DNA from 3 places in the Hydrogenophaga sp. H7 genome. Region 1 is predicted to be linked to each of the others. Evidence: predicted binding sites of a transcription regulator. Region 1 holds the regulator's gene; each other region holds the start of a gene.
The links. The regulator HrcA, encoded in region 1, represses chaperone genes, less so after heat shock. The targets are predictions, from matches to a motif close to TTAGCACTCNNNNNNNNNGAGTGCTAA.
Positions count from the first base shown of each region.

Region 2: rpoH (RNA polymerase sigma factor RpoH) is a predicted target of HrcA. The motif match lies at 2,949-2,975, and genes of this name have one in related genera.
Region 3: groES (co-chaperone GroES) is a predicted target of HrcA. The motif match lies at 2,063-2,089, and genes of this name have one in related genera.

Region 1 covers NZ_MCIC01000018.1:307,307-313,498, reverse strand. Annotated here, with positions in the region: gene recN (DNA repair protein RecN) at 1-930, opposite strand, end outside; gene BC358_RS19165 (NAD kinase) at 974-1,891, opposite strand; gene hrcA (heat-inducible transcriptional repressor HrcA) at 1,989-3,008, shown strand; tRNA gene BC358_RS19155 (tRNA-Ile) at 3,046-3,122, shown strand; tRNA gene BC358_RS19150 (tRNA-Arg) at 3,151-3,227, shown strand; gene greB (transcription elongation factor GreB) at 3,229-3,861, shown strand; gene BC358_RS19140 (bifunctional (p)ppGpp synthetase/guanosine-3',5'-bis(diphosphate) 3'-pyrophosphohydrolase) at 3,871-6,117, opposite strand; gene nadB (L-aspartate oxidase) at 6,166-6,192, opposite strand, start outside.
Region 2 covers NZ_MCIC01000012.1:434,460-440,651, reverse strand. Annotated here, with positions in the region: gene lysS (lysine--tRNA ligase) at 1-909, shown strand, start outside; gene BC358_RS08600 (metallophosphoesterase) at 917-1,948, shown strand; gene rpoH (RNA polymerase sigma factor RpoH) at 1,959-2,915, opposite strand; gene imuA (translesion DNA synthesis-associated protein ImuA) at 3,071-3,859, shown strand; gene BC358_RS08585 (DNA polymerase) at 3,804-5,111, shown strand; gene BC358_RS08580 (error-prone DNA polymerase) at 5,121-6,192, shown strand, end outside.
Region 3 covers NZ_MCIC01000017.1:266,371-272,562, reverse strand. Annotated here, with positions in the region: gene BC358_RS21960 (carotenoid biosynthesis protein) at 1-269, opposite strand, end outside; gene ccoG (cytochrome c oxidase accessory protein CcoG) at 428-1,858, opposite strand; gene groES (co-chaperone GroES) at 2,183-2,473, shown strand; gene groL (chaperonin GroEL) at 2,518-4,161, shown strand; gene BC358_RS16985 (MFS transporter) at 4,269-5,486, opposite strand; gene BC358_RS16980 (Gfo/Idh/MocA family protein) at 5,535-6,192, opposite strand, start outside.

The sequences.
Region 1 (6,192 bases):
GCGGGCCAGCGACATCCATTGCGACAGGCGCTGATCCAGTGCCTCCAGCCCCGATGGGTCCAGATCGGTGTGGCGTGCGTAGTGGTGCAGGCTGTGCACCGTGTCCTGCACCTGGGCCAGGGCCGCCTGCAGCGCCTCGATGGCGTCGTTGAAGGCCGGTTCCAGGTGGGCCTGCGCCTGCAGCGCGGACAGCGCCCGGTGGATCAGCGACGCGGCGCTGCTGTCCTCATCGTCCAGTGCCGCAGCGGCTTCGCGTGCTGCGTCCATCAGGCCCTGCGCATTGGCCAGGCGGCTGTGCTGCGCGTTGATGTCTTCCCATTCGCCGGGTTGGGGCTGCAGCTTGTCGAGTTCACCGATCTGCCAGGCCAGTCGCTCGCTTTCCTGCTGCAGTGTGTTCTGGCGCTCGGCCGCACTCTCCAGCGCCTTGCGGGCCTGGCGCCAGTCGGACCATAGCGACGCCGCCGCCGTAGCGTCGACGCCGGCGTAAGCGTCCAGCAGGCCGCGCACGGCTTCTGCGCGCGTCAGGCTCTGCCAGGCGTGCTGACCGTGGATGTCGACAAGGTGATCGGCCAGGGCCTTGAGCTGGGCCATCGTGGCCGCGCTGCCGTTGATCCAGCCGCGGCTGCGCCCTTCGGTGTCGACGGTGCGGCGCAGCAGCAGGCTGTCGTCGGCAGCGGCAAAGCCCTGCTCATCCAGCCAGGGCCGCAGAGAAGCAGGCAGGTCGAATTCGGCGGCGATCTCGCAGCGCGTGGCGCCTTCGCGCACCACGCCGCTGTCGGCGCGCGCACCGAGTGCCAGCTGCAAAGCGTCGATGAGGATCGACTTGCCGGCACCGGTTTCGCCGGTGAGCACGTTGAAGCCCTGGTCCAGATCGAGGTCCAGCGAGGGCACGATGACGAAGTCACGCAAGACGATGCGTCGGAGGCTCATGGCTTCGGAACAAACGAAAGGAAGGCGGCTATTTTGACCGCTCTCAGGCGCCCTCGTTCCAGTGCAGCTTCTTGCGCAGGGTGTCGAAGTAGCTCCAGCCCAACGGATGCAGCAGCCGCAGCGTGTGTTCCGAGCGGCGCACGACGATGCGGTCACCGTGGAGCAGGCTGGTGAGTGACTGCATGTCGAAGTTGGCGCTGGCGTCCTTGCCCGAGACGATCTCGACCGCCACTTCGCAGTGCGAGGGCAGCACGATGGGCCGGTTGGACAGCGTGTGCGGTGCAATCGGCACCATGATCCAGCCGCCCACAGACGGGTGCAGCAGCGGGCCACCGGCCGACAGCGCGTAAGCGGTGGATCCGGTGGAGGTGGCGATGATCAGACCGTCGGCGCGCTGGTTGGCCACGAAATGACCGTCCACCTCCACCCGCAGTTCGATCATGCTGGCCACGCCGGCCCGGTTGACGACCACATCGTTCAGTGCCGTCGCCTCGAACACGCAGCGGCCGTCGCGCCAGACGCTGGCCGCCAGCAGCGACCTGGGGTCTTCCTCGAACTCGCCGCGCAGGATGGCCCGCAGGTTGTCCTGGTAGGCGCCCAGTGGAATGTCTGTGATGAAACCCAGGCGCCCCTGGTTGATGCCCACCAGGGGCACGCCATAGCGGGCCAGTTGCCGACCAATGCCCAGCATGGTGCCGTCGCCGCCGAGCACCAGCGCCAGGTCGATGGACCGGCCCATGGCAGGGACGTCCAGCGCCGGGTATTGCAGCAGGCCGGTGTTGAGCGCGGTGTCCCGCTCCAGCGAGACGTCGCATCCTTCGTCATGCAGGAACTCGGCCAGTGTCTCGACCACCTTGCCAGAGCCGGGTGCCTGGTACTTGCCGACGATGGCCACATGGGCGAATCGCAGGTGGCGCTTCGGCGCAGAGGCCTCGTGGCGGCGGGTGTCTGGCTGGGTCATGTGCAAATTACAACATAGGGGGAAAGGGCAGTCGGCCCCCCGGAAACCCTTGTCCTCATTCCCTGTTTTCGGGTGGCACCGTCCGTAAAATGGGGCCATGCTGGACGACCGATCCAAACTTCTGCTCAAGACCTTGGTCGAGCGCTACATCGCCGACGGCCAACCTGTCGGTTCCCGTACGCTGGCCAAGGCGGCCGGCATGGAGCTCTCCCCGGCGACCATCCGCAACGTGATGAGCGACCTGGAGGAACTGGGGCTCATCGCCAGCCCCCACACCTCGGCCGGGCGCATCCCCACCGCCAGAGGCTACCGGCTGTTCGTGGACACCATGCTCACCGTGCGGCGCGAGGACATTTCGGGTGCAGAGAACATCGGCGCCACCGGCATCGAGGCGGGCGCTCAGCCGCAGCGCGTCATCAGCCACGCCGCCCAGATGCTTTCCAGCCTGTCGCAGTACGTGGGTGTGGTGATGGCGCCGCGGCGCGCTTCGGTGTTCCGGCACATCGAATTCCTGAGCCTGTCGGAGCGCCGCGTGCTGGTGATCCTTGTGTCGCCGGACGGGGATGTGCAGAACCGCATCATCCACACACAGGCGAACTTCACCCAGTCGCAGTTGCTGGAGGCGGCCAACTTCCTCAATGCCCACTACGCCGGCCTGACGATGGAAGAAGTGCGGGCGCGGCTGCGCAACGAGGTCGAGGCCTTGCGGGGGGAGATCGCGGCGCTGATGCAGGCCGCTGTGGACATCGGGGCCGACGCAAGCGCCGAGCGTGAGGAGGTGGTGGTCTCGGGCGAGCGCAACCTGCTGTCGGTGAGCGAGTTTTCCAGCGACATGGGGCATCTTCGCCAGCTGTTCGACCTGTTCGAGCAGAAGACCCAGCTGATCCGCCTGCTCGACGTGTCTTCACAGGCCGATGGTGTGCGCATCTACATCGGTGGCGAAAGCCATGTCGTGCCATTTGAAGACCTGTCGGTCGTCACGGCGCCCTACGAGGTGGATGGTCAGGTGGTGGGCACGCTGGGCGTCATCGGCCCGCAGCGCATGCCGTACGACCGCATGATCCAGATCGTCGACGTGACCGCCAAGCTGGTGAGCAACGCCCTGAGCCACAAATGAGCAGGGCGTTACTGCGCCCTACAATGCGGGCCTCGTCGGGCCGTTAGCTCAGTTGGTCAGAGCAGAGGACTCATAATCCTTTGGTCGTTGGTTCAAGCCCAACACGGCCTACCAAAAAAACCGTGCTACAATGCATGTCTTCGCGGCTGTAGCTCAGCTGGATAGAGTACTTGGCTACGAACCAAGGGGTCGTGGGTTCGATTCCTGCCAGCCGCACCAAATGAAAAGCCCGCAGCCACAAGCTGCGGGCTTTTTTCTTTTTCGCTCCGAAGCGTTCTCCCCGGGCCGTTCCTTCATGAGCAAAGCATTCACCCGCGAAACCGACTCCGACGCAGACGACGAACTGCCCGAACCGGTGGTGCTGCCGACCGGGGTGAACTACATCACCCGAGCGGGTTACGACCGGCTGCGGACCGAGTTGATGGCGCTGATCGACGACGAGCGGCCCCGCATCGTCGAGATCGTTCACTGGGCCGCCAGCAACGGAGACCGGTCCGAGAACGGCGACTATCTGTATGGCAAGAAGCGCCTGCGCGAAATCGACCGGCGCATCCGCTTTCTCACGCGCCGGCTTGAAGTCGCCGAGGTGGTGGACTGCTCGCAGCACCATGGCGGCGACCAGGTGTTTTTCGGTGCCACCGTGACCTATGCGGACGATGAGGGCAGGGAGACCACGGTGACCATTCTCGGCGTGGACGAGGCAGACAGCTCCCGCGGCGAGATCAGCTGGGTGTCTCCCGTGGCCCGCGCTCTGCTGAAGGCGCGAGTGGGTGATCTGGTTCGGCTGGTGGTGCCCGGAGGAAGCCAGGAGCTGGAAATCCTTTCGGTCAGCTATCCCGCGCCCGGGGGCTGATGCGGCCGTTCAATTGGCGCGGAGTCGCTGCGCCTTGATCACCGAGGTGGTCCGCTTGAGGCTGCGCAGCACTTCGGCAAGGTGTACCCGGTCGCGCACGGCCACGGAGAAGCGGATGTCGGTGGCCGTCTGTGCGGGCTCGTCGCCCATGTCCACGTGGGTGATGTCCGCCTCGGCCGAGGCGATGGCGGAGGCCACGCGAGCCAGAACCCCCTTGCCGTTGGTCACGGTGACCACCACGGTGGTATCGAACGGGCGCGTGGGCTCATCGGCCCATTCGACCTGGAGGAACCGCTCACCGTCGCGCGCCAGCAGGCGCTTGCCGGTGGGACAGTCTTCGGTGTGCACCGTCAGTCCCTCGCCGCGGCCAAGGTAGCCCACGATGCGGTCGCCCGGGATCGGCTGGCAGCAGCGCGCGAACTGGACCGACAGGCCTTCGCTGCCATCCAGACTGACGACCCCCTGGGAAACCGAGCCGTCCTCACCGGCGGCGTAGCGCTCGGTGCTGATGAGCACCGCGTCGGGTTTGAGCCCGGTTTCGGCCAGCAGCACGGCGAGCTTCTTGCCCACCATGCTGGCGATGCGCTTGCCCATGCCGATGTCCGACAGCAGTTCCTCGCGCGACTTGGTGCCGGTGAAACGCAGCAGCTTGTCCCAGGTGGCCTTGTGCTCGCCACTGGCATCGGGGAGTTGGGCGATGCCTTCGGAGCGCAGTGCCTGCGCCAGCATGCGCTCACCGAGCAGATGTGTCTTTTCCTGTGCGAGCGTCTTGAGGTGGTGCCGGATCTTGGAGCGCGCGCGACCGGTCTTGACGAAGGACAGCCAGGCCGGGTTGGGCTCGGCGGACTCGCTGGTGAGAATCTCCACCACGTCGCCGTTGGCGAGTTCTGTGCGCAGCGGGCGTTGTTCGCCGTTGATGCGGGCGCCCACGGCGCGGTTGCCCACGCCGCTGTGGATGGCGTAGGCGAAGTCCATCACCGTGGCACCGCGCGGCAGCGCGAGGATCTTGCTCTGCGGCGTGAACACATAGACCGCGTCGGGGAACAGGTCGATCTTGATGTGGTCCCAGAACTCGCTGGCATCGTGCGTTTCCTGCTGGATGTCCAGCAGGGACTGCAGCCACTGTGTGCCCAGGCGCTGGGTGGTGTCGCTGTTGGGTTCGTTGGCCTTGTAGAGCCAGTGGGCTGCGACGCCGGACTCGGCCACCACGTCCATCGCGTGGGTGCGCAGCTGGAACTCGATGTTGGTGCCGAAGGGTCCGATCAGGGTCGTGTGCAGCGACTGGTAGCCATTGACCTTGGGTATGGCCACATAGTCGCGGAACTTGCCGGGCACCGGCTTGTAGAGCTGGTGCAGCAGGCCCATGCCGGTGTAGCAGTCGGTCAGCTCGGGCACCACGATGCGGAAGCCGTAGATGTCGGTCACCTGCGAGAACGACAGGTGCTTGCTGTCCATCTTCCGGTAGACGGAATAGAGCGTCTTTTCCCGACCGACGATGCGCACCTGCATGCCGTGGCGGGCAAACGCGCCTTCCACCTCTTTCTGCACGCGGGCGATGAGGTCCTTGCGGCGGTTGCGGGATTTGTTCAGCGCTTTGGACAGCACCTCGTAGCGCCAGGGGTGCAGGAAGCGGAACGAGAGGTCCTGCAGCTCGCGGTAGGTGAAGTTCAGACCCAGGCGGTGCGCGATCGGGGCGTAGATCTCCAGTGTCTCGCTGCTGATGCGCTGCCACTTGTTGCGCGGCATGTCGCCCATGGTGCGCATGTTGTGGGTGCGGTCGGCCAGCTTGATCAGGATCACCCGCACGTCCTTGGCCATCGCCAGCAGCATCTTGCGGAAGGACTCTGCCTGGTTCTGTTCGCGGGTGTCGAAGGCCAGCTTCTCCAGTTTGGTCAGGCCATCGACCAGGTCCGCGACCGGCGCGCCGAAGCGCTCAACGAGTTCGACCTTGCTCACACCGCAGTCTTCCATCGCGTCGTGCATCAGGGCCGCCATCAGCGCCTGGGCGTCCAGTTTCCATTCGGCGCACTGGGCCGCCACCGCAATCGGGTGGGTGATGTAGGGATCGCCGTTCTTGCGCAGCTGGCCCAGGTGGGCCTCATCGGCGAAACGGTAGGCACGCCGGATGGCCTCGATGTCGGCCGCACCCAGGTAGTCCAGCCGACCCAGCAGCGCGGCAAAGCTCGCCGCCGCCGCGCTGGCGGCGGGATGGGCCTGTGGTGCAGGCGGGGCGAGGCTGCCGGGGTCGGTGATCATCCCCTTACTGTAGCGCGAGACGTTCACCACCACTGCTGGTGCGGAAGATCAGCGCGCGGGAGGAACGAGGATGGT
Region 2 (6,192 bases), on a different contig from region 1:
GTCGAAACGCCCATGCTGCACCCCATCCCCGGCGGCGCCAACGCCAAGCCGTTCAAGACCCACCACAACGCGCTGGACCAGGAGATGTTCCTGCGCATCGCGCCCGAGCTGTACCTCAAACGCCTGCTGGTCGGCGGTTTCGAGCGCGTGTTCGAGATCAACCGCAACTTCCGCAACGAAGGCATCTCGGTCCGCCACAACCCCGAGTTCACCATGATGGAGTTCTACGCGGCGTACTGGAACTACCAGGACCTGATGGACTTCAACGAGCAGCTGATCCGTCATGTCGTGAAGCAAGTGCATGGCGACACGCCACTGACCTACAACGGCCAGCCGGTGGACGTGTTCTCGCCCTTCGAGCGCCTGACCATCCGCGAAGCCATCCTCAAGTACACCGACGCCGGCAATGGCGTGGACGACCCGGCCTGGCTGATCCCGGCCCTGCGCAAGCTGGGCATGAGTGAAGAGAAGCACCAGCTCTCGACCCGCTCGCTCGCCAGCCTGCAGGTGCTGTATTTCGAGGAGACGGTGGAAGAGAAGCTCTGGAACCCGACCTTCATCATGGAGCACCCGACCGAGATTTCGCCGCTGGCCCGCGCCAACGACGACCGGCCCGAGGTGACCGAGCGCTTCGAGCTCTACATCACCGGCCGCGAGTTCGGCAACGCCTTCTCCGAGCTGAACGACGCCGAGGACCAGGCCGCGCGCTTCCACGCGCAGGTCGCGGCAAAGGACGGCGGCGACGAAGAGGCGATGTACTACGACGCCGACTTCATCCGCGCGCTCGAATACGGCATGCCGCCGGCCGGTGGTTGCGGCATCGGCATCGACCGCCTGATGATGCTGCTGACCGACTCGCCCAGCATCCGCGACGTGATCCTGTTCCCGGCACTGCGCCGCGAACACTGACACCCCCGTGAGCGACCTGCAGCGCCTGGACCGCCGCGTCTGGTGGCTGTTGGGCGGGGCGCTGCTGCTGTCGCTGGCCATCACGGCCTGGGACCACTGGGGGCGCTGGCACACCCCGCGCCTGGAAGTGCGCAACTTCGTCATGCTCTGGCTCTACTGGGCGCCGCGCCTGGCGGGGCTGCCGCTGCTGGTGGGCCTGTGGCTGCGCTGGCGCATCGAGCGTGGCGCGCGCCGCTGGCGCCACCCGGTCTATGCGACTTTGGTGCTGGTGGGCCTGTGGTCGTCGTGGATCGAGCCTTACTGGATCCGCGTGCGCCACACCACCCTGTCCGGCATTCCGGCCGAAGCACAGCCGCTGAAGCTCGCGCTGGTCGCCGACATCCACTGGGGCCTGTTCTTCCGCGACCGGCAGCTGGACGATCTGGTGAGCCGCATCAACGCCATGGATGTCGACGCGGTGATCGTCGCGGGCGACTGGACGCACGAGCCGACGCAGGACCTGCGTGCGGGCTTCGCACCGCTGGCCCGTCTGCGTCATCCGGTCTGGGGCGTGCTGGGCAACCACGATGTGCAGGCGCCGGGGCCGAAACTCACCGCGCCGCTGCGCGAAGCGCTGACGCAGCACGGTGTTCGCCTGATCGAAGGGCAGGCCGTGCCCTTGAAGGGCTGGGAGCTGGTGGGCCTGGACGACCAGTGGGGTGGTCGGCCACAGCCTCAGATTGAGCGCCTCTGGCCAGGCGGCCTCAGCAACGACTCAACGCGGCGGCTGGTGGTGGTGCACCAGCCCGACACCGTGGCCCTGCTGCCGAAGGGCGCGGCGTTCCTGTCCATGGCCGGGCACACCCATGGTGGGCAGATCTGGATTCCCGGTTTTTCGCCCTGGTTCCTGCGCAAGACCAATTCCCTGCAGCCCTGGTGGAACGGGCTGTACGGCACAAGGGCCGGGCAGCTGCTGGTGACGCCCGGTGTGGGCACGATCGGCCTGCCGGCGCGGCTGGGGGTGCGGCCGACCATCGACCGCATCGATCTCGTGCGCTGAGCCCGCGGGCTCAGGCGAATTCGGCCAGCGCCTTGCGCATCTTCTTCATGGCCGCGACCTCGATCTGGCGGATGCGCTCGGCGCTCACGCCGTACTCGGCGGCCAGTTCGTGCAGCGTCATGCCGCCCGAGCCGTCGTCGTTCACCTTGAGCCAGCGCTCGGTCACGATGCGGCGCGAGCGGTCGTCCAGTTCGCCCATGGCCTGCGCGATGCCTTCGGTGGCCAGCACGTCGCGCTGGGCCGATTCGATCATCGCGGTTGGCTCGTGGTTGGCGTCGGCCAGCCAGGCGATCGGGCCGTAGGTCTCTTCGCCGTCGTCTGCCGGCGAGGGGTCGAGCACCACGTCGCCGCCGGACAGGCGGGTCTCCATCTCGCGCACTTCCTCGGGCTTGACCTTGAGGTCGCGCGCGACCACGTCGATCTCGCTGTCGGACAGGGCCTCGCGGTGGGTGTCGCCTTCGGCGGCCTCGGCGCGGAAGCCCTGCTTCATCGAGCGCAGGTTGAAGAACAGCTTTCGCTGGGCCTTGGTCGTGGCGACCTTGACCATGCGCCAGTTCTTCAGGATGTATTCGTGGATCTCGGCCTTGATCCAGTGGATCGCGTAGCTCACCAGGCGCACGCCCTGGTCGGGGTCGAAGCGCTTGACGGCCTTCATCAGGCCCACGTTGCCTTCCTGGATCAGGTCGCCGTGCGGCAGGCCGTAGCCCAGGTACTGGCGGGCGATGGACACCACCAGGCGCAGGTGCGACATCACCAGCTGGCCGGCGGCTTCCAGGTCGTTGTGGTCGCGCAGGCGGCGGGCGGCCGACTGCTCTTCTTCGAGCGTCAGCAGCGGCATGCGGTTGACGGCGGAGATGTACGCGTCCAGATTGCCCAGCGGCGGCAGCGTCAGCGAACGGTTCCACGGGCTGGCGACGGCCAGCGTGGTGGTCGGCAGGGCGGCGGGGGCGAGCAGGGTGGTGGACATGTGAAGAACCTCCTCAGTGGTCTTGCAGAAATGTTAGCACTCTCTATGAGTGAGTGCTAATTGAATGGTTCCATGACCGTGATATCCGGGGGTGGACAATCGGTTCGATTTCTTTTACTGTATATAAAAACAGTATTTGAATCCTTGCTGCCACCATGCCCACCCCGTTCATCCGCCCGTCCGGCGATCTGCCGGCCAGCCTGTCCGCCCTCGTCTGGCGCGGCGATGCGCTGGGCCGGCCGGTCACGGCCAGCTGCGCCAGCGGGTTCGGGGCGCTTGACGCAGCCTTGCCGGGCGGGGGCTGGCCCGGATTCGGGCTGACCGAACTGTTGTCGAGCCCAGCGGGTGCCCTGGAGTTCCGCCTGCTGGGGCCGGCGCTGGGCCGGGTCTGTGCCGCCGGGCGGGAGGTGGCGCTGGTCGGGCCGCCGCAGTTGCCGCATCTGCCGGGCCTGATGCCGCACGGTGTCACGGCCCGGCAGCTGGTCTGGGTGCAGGCCGGCACCCTGGTCGAGCGCCTCTGGGCCACCGAACAGCTGGTCAAGGCCGGCAGCTGCGGGGCGGTGCTGGCCTGGCTGCCCCAGGCACGGCCGGCGCAGCTGCGGCGCCTGCAGGTGCTGGCCAGTGAGCACGAAGGCCCGGTGTGGCTGTGCCGGCCGGCAGTCTCAGCGCGCGAATCGTCGGCGGCGCCCCTGCGCCTGCTGGTGCGTCCGGGTGCCGGCTGGGCCCTGGCGGTCGACGTGATCAAGCGCAAGGGCCCACCACTGGCGCACACGCTGCAGCTGCCGGCGCTGCCGGCCGGGCTGTCGGCGGTGCTGCCGCCCCGGCTGCTGGACCTGGACCTGGGCCATGGAGCCGCCGACCGTTTCCCTGTTCCTCGCGAGGCCGACCATGCTGTGGTCCGCACTCCGACTGCCGAGCACCGACGACCCGCCGTCCCCCACTGACGCGGCGCTGCAGGCGCTGGCGGTCTGGGCGCTGCAGTTCACGCCCCGTGTCGCCATCGCCGAAGAGGCCGTGTTGCTGGAGGTGGCGGCCAGCCTGCGCCTGTTCGGCGGGCGGGCGGCGCTGCGCGAACGGCTCTGGGGCGGGGCGCAGGAACTGGGGGCGGTGGCCCTGGCCTGGGCACCGAATGCCCTGGCTGCGCTGGCGCTGGCGCGCGCGGGGGTGGAGGACGGGGTGTCGCCGCCGCTGGCGCGCGCGCTGGACGCGCTGCCGATGGCGACCCTGAGCGCCGTGCGGCCGCATCTGCCGACCCTGGCGCGCATCGGCTGCCGCACGCTGGGCGATCTGCGGCGGCTGCCGCGCGCCGGCCTGGCGCGGCGGTTCGACGCGGCGCTGCTGGCGGCGCTGGACCAGGCCTACGGCCGCGCACCCGAGACGCATGTCTGGGTCACGCTGTCGCCGGTGTTCGATGCGCGGCTGGAGCTGCCGCACCGGGTCGACAACGCGGAGGCGCTGGTCTTCGGCGCGCGCCGGCTGCTGCTGCAACTGGCCGCCTGGCTGGCCGCACGGCACAGTGGCGTGACGGCCTTCACCCTGCACTGGGCGCACGACGCGATGCGCTCGCGCGGGGTGGGCGAGGGCGGGCAGCTGACCGTGCGCACGGCCGAGCCCACGCGCGAGGCCGGGCACCTCGCGCGGCTGCTGGCCGAGCACCTGTCGCACGTGTCGCTGGCCGCGCCGGTGGGTGACCTGCGGCTGACGGCCGAAGGCGTGGTGCCGCTGGCGCCGCAGAGCGCCTCGTTGCTGCCCGACGAGGCCCGCGGCCGGGAGCCGCTGGCCCAGGTGCTGGAGCGGCTGGCGGCGCGGTTGGGCGAGGACCGGGTGGTCCGGCCGCTGCTGTGCGAGGACCACCGGCCCGAGGCGATGGGCCGCTGGCAGCCGGCCGCCCAGGCGCTGCCGCGCGATGCCTGGTCGGTGGCGCCCGCCGGGCCGCAGCCATCCTTGCTGCTGGACCGGCCGCTGAAGCTGTTGGTGCGCCAGCACCGGCCGCTCTACCAGGGCGAACTGCAGCTGCTGCTCGGCCCGCAGCGCGTGGAGGGTGGCTGGTGGGACCGCGACGAGGCCACCGGCCACACCCGCCACGCGGTGCGCGACTACTGGGTCGCCCGGTCGCCGCTGGCGGGGGTGCTGTGGGTGTTCCAGACACGGCTGGCCGACGAACCGGCCTGGTATCTCCACGGTGTGTTTGCCTGAAGAGTTGCCATGTCCCTGCCCGATTACGCCGAGTTGTTGTGCTGCTCCAACTTCACGTTCCTGCGTGGCGCCAGCCACGCCGAGGAGCTGGTGCTGCGCGCCCAGGCCATGGGCTACACCGCACTGGCCGTCACCGACGAATGCTCCATGGCCGGCATCGCGCGGGCACACGTGGCCGCGAAAAAGCACGGCCTGCCGCTCATCGTGGGCAGCCAGTTCCTCGTGCGGGCCGACGGTGACCCCAGCGGTGACTTCACCCTGCTGCTGCTGGCCACGAATCTCAACGGTTACGGCAATCTCTGCGAGCTCATCACGCGGCTGCGGCGCTCGGCCGACAAAGGCACGTACCGGCTGCGCCTCGGCGATGTGAACCCCGAGATCCTGACCGACTGCCTGGCCATCGCCGTGCCGCCGCGCGGCACCACACAAGACCAGTGCAACGCCACCGCGCGCTGGTTGCTCGGCACCTTCCTGGGGCGCTGCTGGCTGGGCGTGACGCAGCTGGGCCGGCTGGACGACGCCATCCACCTGCACCGCCTGCGCGAGGCCGGCGCTCTCACGGCCGTGCCGCTGGTGGCGGTGGGCGATGTGCACATGCACGTGCGCTCGCGCAAACCGCTGCAGGATGTGCTGACCGCCATCCGCATCGGCCGGCCACTCACGGACTGCGGCTTTGCGCTCGCGCCCAACGCCGAGCAGCACCTGCGCACCCGCGTGCGGCTGGCTCAGAGCTTTCCGCCCGAGCTGCTGGCCGAAACCCTGCACATCGCCGGCTGCTGCACGAAGTGGTCACTGGACGAGCTGTGCTACCAGTACCCGGCCGAGGTGGTGCCCGAAGGCCGGACACCGGCGCAGCACCTGCGCGACCTGACCGAAGCCGGCGCCGCCGAACACTGGCCGGCGGGCGTGCCGCCCAAGGTGCGTGCGCAGATCGAACACGAGCTGGCCCTCATCACCGAGCTGGGCTACGAGCACTACTTCCTCACCGTGCACGACATCGTGGCCTTCGCGCGTTCGCAGGGCATCCTCTGCCAGGGCCGCGGCTCGGCGGCCAACAGCGCGGTCTGCTACTGCCTGGGCG
Region 3 (6,192 bases), on a different contig from region 1:
CCCAGGCGCGGACCGAGCACCTCGGTGTAGGTGTAGCGGCCGAAGAACCAGCCGCGCGAGGAGCCCATCTGCTCGGCGAACCAGCCCAGGCCCAGGGCCAGCAGCATCAGGGCGCGCGTCCGCCGGTAGCCCAGCAGCCGGGTGGCCGACCAGGCGCAGACCCAGAACATCACGGCGCACGAAACCACCAGAGCCAGGGTGAGGCCGGGGTAGTGCCAGGCGGTCCAGATCAGCAGCAGCGCCGTGCCAGCCGCCGCCGCCTGGAACACGGCGCGGTCAAGAACAGATGGGGCGGAGGAAGTGAGGGCAAAAGAAGGGGCCACAGCCAACGGCTTTCATTGCTTGGTCAACCCCCTTGGGCCGGCATTGTGACCGCAAGCACGGCGCGATACCCGCGCGGGTTCCCCCGCCCCGCGCGCAGGCGCCGTCAGCGTGGCACGAGGAAGGTGGTCTTCTCGTCCAGCCGGATCGCCTCGTCGGTGCTCGACTGCAGCCGGAACACGATGGGGTGCGAGCCGCTCGCGGCGCCCGGGGGCACCTGCACCCGCACGGCCAGCGTGCGCACCTCGGTCGGCAGCACATCCACCACCGGCTCCGAGGCGAGCGCGATGCCCTCCATGCCCTCCACCGCCAGCCGGATCAGTTGCCGGTCCTCGGTGGCGTTCATGATCTGCAGGCGGTAGACGTTCTCGATCCGTCCCTGGTCGACCATGCGGGCGAGCGCGCCGCGGTCGCGGATCACGTCCACCTTCATCGGCACGCGCAGGTACAGGCTCACGCCCACCGCCACCGCGATCGCCCCCAGGATGGCCGAATACACCAGCACGCGCGGGCGCAGCGCGCGGCGGATCGTCTGTGCCTTGTCCCAGCCGCTGGTCATGGCGTTCTGGGTCGAGTACTTGACCAGGCCGCGCGCGTAGCCGAACTTGTCCATCACCTCGTCGCACACGTCGGCGCAGGCGCCGCAGCCGATGCACTCGTACTGCAGGCCCTTGCGGATGTCGATGCCGGTGGGGCAGACCTGCACGCACAGCGTGCAGTCCACACACGAACCCAGGCCCTTTTCCTTCGGATCGACCTTCTTGCCGCGCGAGCCGCGCGGTTCGCCGCGGGCGGCGTCGTAGGTCACGATCAAGGTGTCCTTGTCGAACATCGCGCTCTGGAAGCGGGCATAGGGGCACATGTACTTGCAGACCTGCTCGCGCATGAAGCCCGCGTTGCCGTAGGTGGCGAAGCCGTAGAAGAAGATCCAGAAGGTCTGCCAGGCACCCATGGTGCCCGCCAGCACCTCGGCGGTCTGGGCGCGGATCGGCGTGAAGTAGCCGACGAAGGTGAAACCGGTCCACAGCGCGAACAGCACCCAGGCCAGGTGCTTGGCACCACGGCGCGCGAACTTGGCGCCGCTCATGGGCGCGTCGTCCAGCCGGATGCGGGCCGCGCGGTCGCCCTCGATCTTCTTCTCGATCCACATGAAGATCTCGGTGTAGACCGTCTGCGGGCAGGCGTAGCCGCACCACAGGCGCCCGGCCACCGCGGTGAACAGGAACAGCGACAGCGCCGACATCACCAGCAGGCCGGTGAGGTAGATGAAGTCCTGCGGGTACAGCACCAGACCACCCAGGTAGAAGCGGCGCGAGAGCAGGTCGAACAGCACCGCCTGGCGCCCGTTCCAGTTGAACCAGGGCAGCGCATAGAACAGGATCTGGGTGAACCAGACCGCGGCCCAGCGCAGGTGGGTGAAGGTGCCGCTGACCGAACGTGTCTGGATCTTCCGGCGCGACTCGTACAGGGAGATTTCAACGGCGTCCGGCTCGGGACTGGCCGCCGGTGCGGCGGTGGCTGCAGTGGTGGTGGACATGGTGAGGGTGGGGGAAAGTCTGCCGATGCCTGCCACTTTCCAAGAACCGTGCCAGACAAAAAATTCTTTGAATTCAGGCACTTGCCATCGGCCAAGTCTCTGCGAAACACTGCCACTCCGCCAATGGCTGCCAATATGGCAGATCATCTGGCAGCCTGGAATTTCCGGGGACGCACTTGAAATGGGCAGGACCGGCCCTTATGATTAGCACTCGCTGGAGTTGAGTGCTAACACCCGACTCCCAGTCGATCCGCGGGGCCCAGCCCCATGGCCAGTGGCCCCGCCCATCTGACCCCCAACATTTGATCCATTTCAGGAGATGCAATGAACCTTCGTCCTCTCGCCGATCGCGTGATCGTCAAGCGCATTGACAGCGAAACCAAGACCGCCTCCGGCATCGTCATCCCCGACGCCGCCGCAGAGAAGCCCGACCAGGGCGAAGTCCTGGCCGTCGGTCCCGGCAAGAAAAACGACAAGGGCGAACTGTCCGCCATGAACGTCAAGGTCGGTGACCGCGTTCTGTTCGGCAAGTACAGCGGCCAGACCGTCAAGGTCGATGGCAACGAACTGCTGGTCATGAAGGAAGACGACCTGTTCGCGGTCGTCGAGAAGTAATTCGCCCCTCATCCATCCCCAATTACTGAATCGGAGAAATCAACATGGCAGCAAAAGACGTCATTTTCGGCGGCGAAGCCCGCGCCCGCATGGTTGAAGGCGTGAACGTCCTGGCCAACGCGGTCAAGACCACCCTGGGCCCCAAGGGTCGCAACGTGGTGCTCGAGCGCTCCTTCGGCGCCCCCACCGTGACCAAGGACGGTGTGTCCGTGGCCAAGGAAATCGAACTCAAGGACAAGCTCCAGAACATGGGCGCCCAGATGGTCAAGGAAGTTGCTTCCAAGACTTCGGACAACGCCGGTGACGGCACCACCACCGCCACCGTGCTGGCCCAGGCCATCGTGCGCGAAGGCATGAAGTACGTGGCCGCCGGCATGAACCCGATGGACCTGAAGCGCGGTATCGACCGTGCCGTCGAGTCCCTGATCGCCGAGCTGAAGAAGGCCTCCAAGCCCACCACCACCAGCAAGGAAATCGCCCAGGTCGGCTCCATCTCCGCCAACAGCGACACCTCCATCGGCGAGATCATCGCCAACGCGATGGACAAGGTCGGCAAGGAAGGCGTGATCACCGTGGAAGACGGCAAGTCGCTGCAGAACGAACTCGACGTGGTCGAGGGCATGCAGTTCGACCGCGGCTACCTGTCGCCCTACTTCATCAACAACCCCGAGAAGCAGGCCGCCCTGCTGGACAACCCGTTTGTCCTGCTGTTCGACAAGAAGATCAGCAACATCCGTGACCTGCTGCCCACGCTGGAAGCCGTGGCCAAGGCCGGCCGTCCGCTGCTGATCATTGCCGAAGACGTCGAAGGCGAAGCCCTGGCGACCCTGGTGGTCAACACCATCCGCGGCATCCTGAAGGTTGTGGCTGTGAAGGCTCCTGGCTTCGGCGACCGCCGCAAGGCCATGCTGGAAGACATCGCCATCCTGACCGGCGGCAAGGTCATCGCCGAAGAAGTCGGCCTGACCCTCGAGAAGGTGACGCTGGCCGACCTGGGCCAGGCCAAGCGCATCGAAGTGGGCAAGGAAAACACCACCATCATCGACGGCGCCGGCGCTGCCGCTGACATCGAAGCCCGCGTCAAGCAAATCCGCGTGCAGATCGAAGAAGCCACCAGCGACTACGACCGCGAAAAGCTGCAAGAGCGCGTGGCCAAGCTGGCCGGCGGCGTGGCCGTCATCAAGGTCGGTGCCGCCACCGAAGTCGAGATGAAGGAAAAGAAGGCCCGCGTGGAAGACGCCCTGCACGCCACCCGCGCTGCCGTGGAAGAAGGCATCGTCGCCGGTGGTGGCGTGGCCCTGCTGCGCGCCAAGCAAGCCGCTGGCGCCATCAAGGGTGACAACGCCGACCAGGACGCCGGCATCAAGCTGGTCCTCAAGGCCATCGAAGCCCCGCTGCGCGAGATCGTGGCCAACGCCGGTGGCGAGCCCTCCGTCGTGATCAACAAGGTGCTGGAAGGCAAGGGCAACTTCGGCTTCAACGCCGCCAACGACACCTACGGCGACATGATCGAAATGGGTATCCTGGACCCGACCAAGGTGACCCGCACCGCGCTGCAGAACGCCGCCTCCGTGGCGTCCCTGATGCTGACGACCGAGTGCATGGTCGCCGAGTCCCCCAAGGACGACGCACCCGCCATGCCCGGTGGCGGCATGGGCGACATGGGCGGCATGGGCATGGGCATGTAATGCCTTGACCCGGCCTGGGGGCTACGGCCCCCCGCCAAAGAAAAAAGCCCCGCAAGGCGACTTGCGGGGCTTTTTTTTGTTGGGCCCCGCCGTGGGGTCGGCAGCGTTCAGGCCACCCGCTGCGGACCGGCCAGCGCATCGCGCAGCGCCAGTGGCCGGAACAGGCGCCACCACGCCAGGCTGATGCCGATGGTGCCCAGCCCGCCCAGCACCACCGAGCCCACCGGACCGAAGGCCGCGGCCGTCACGCCCGACTCGAACTCGCCGAGCTGGTTGCTGGCGCCGATGAAGAGCGTGTTGACCGCCGCCACGCGGCCCCGCATCTGGTCCGGCGTTTCCAGCTGCACCAGAGTCTGGCGGATGACCACGCTGACCATGTCGGCCGCGCCGGACACCGCCAGCGCCAGCAGCGACAGCCAGAACGAGGTGGACAGACCGAACACCACCATGCACAGGCCGAACACGGCCACCGACACCAGCAGCTTGGGCCCGACGCGCCGCTCCAGCGCGACGTGCGAGAGCACCAGCCCGGCCGCCAGCGCACCCACTGCCGGCGCTGAACGCAGCAGGCCCAGGCCTTCGGGGCCGACGTGCAGGATCTCCTTGGCGAAGATCGGCAGGAGCGCGGTCGCCCCGCCCAGCAGGACCGCGAACAGGTCCAGCGACACCGCCCCGAGCAGCACCGGGTGGCCCCACACATAGCGCACCCCGGCCAGCAGGGTCTGCGCGCTGACCGGCTCGTGCGGCACCGGCTGGCGCTCGTAGCGCACCCACAGGCAGGCCAGCGCCGCGCCCAGGAACATAACGGTGCAGACGATGTAGACCGCGTTCAGGTTCACCGCAAAGATCAGCCCACCCAGGGCCGGCCCGCCGATGACGGCCGCCTGCGTGCCGGTGGAGGTGACCGCCGTGGCGCGGGCCAGCAGCGGCGCCGGCACCAGGGACGGCAGCAGTGCCTGCTGCGCCGACATCTGAAACGGCCGGATCGCTCCGAGCAGGGCTGACAGTGCCAGCAGCCACTCGCGCGAGACCGCGTGTGCCAGCGTGCCGGCCACCAGCAGCAGCGCCACCACCGCCTGCGCGGACAGGCACAGCGCCACGATGCGGGCGCGGTGGTGGCGGTCGGCGGCGTGGCCGGCGGGCAGCGTCATGGCCAGCGCGGGAGCGAACTGGAACAGCCCGACCAGCCCGAGGTCCCAGGCGCTGGCCGTCAGCTCGTACATGTGCCAGCCAATGGTCAGCATCAGCATCTGGGTGCCGGCCACCGCCGCCACACGGGCACACCAGAAGCGGACGAAGGACGGATGGGACAGCAGGTCGGACATGGGGCGCAGGCTAGCACGCGCCCCGGGGCGGCACCGGGGGCCGCAGGCTCAGTCGCGGACCACCGGCTCCCAGCGCCCGCTGCGCTCGGATTGCCACAGCGCGTCGATCACCCGGGCCTGGGCGACCGCCTCGCCGAGCCCCGACGCGTCGGGCGGCGTGCCGGCGCGCACGCGGCGCGAAAACGCCTCCACCTCCAGCCGGTACTGCTCGGCCGCGGGCAGGGTCTCCAACGTCACGCCGCTGCCGTCCAGCGCACCGCCCTCGTCCAGCGCCAGCGTCATCTGGCCGCCGCGCGCGGCGTTGAAGGGGATGAAGAGTTCGATGCGGCCATGCGTGCCCACCACCTGCACCCGCTGGAAGGGCACGCTCTGGGTCGACACGGTGAAGCCGACCTGCCGCCCGGCGCCGAAGTCCAGCAGCGCGCTGGTGAGACGGTCGACGCCCATCACCGGGTCGCGGTCGACCAGCGAGACCGCGCGCAGCGGCTCGGCCTCGAACAGGTAGCGACCGGCCAGCACCGCGTAGCAGCCGATGTCGTACAGCGCGCCACCACCGATGGCCGCCTGGTTGCGGATGTTGGCACCGTCGTCGTTGAAGTAGGAGAAGAACACCTGCACCGCGCGCGGCGTGCCGATGCGACCGGCGCGCACCAGTTCGCGGGCGCGCTGCCACTGCGGGTGGTGGCGCACCATGAAGGCTTCTTCG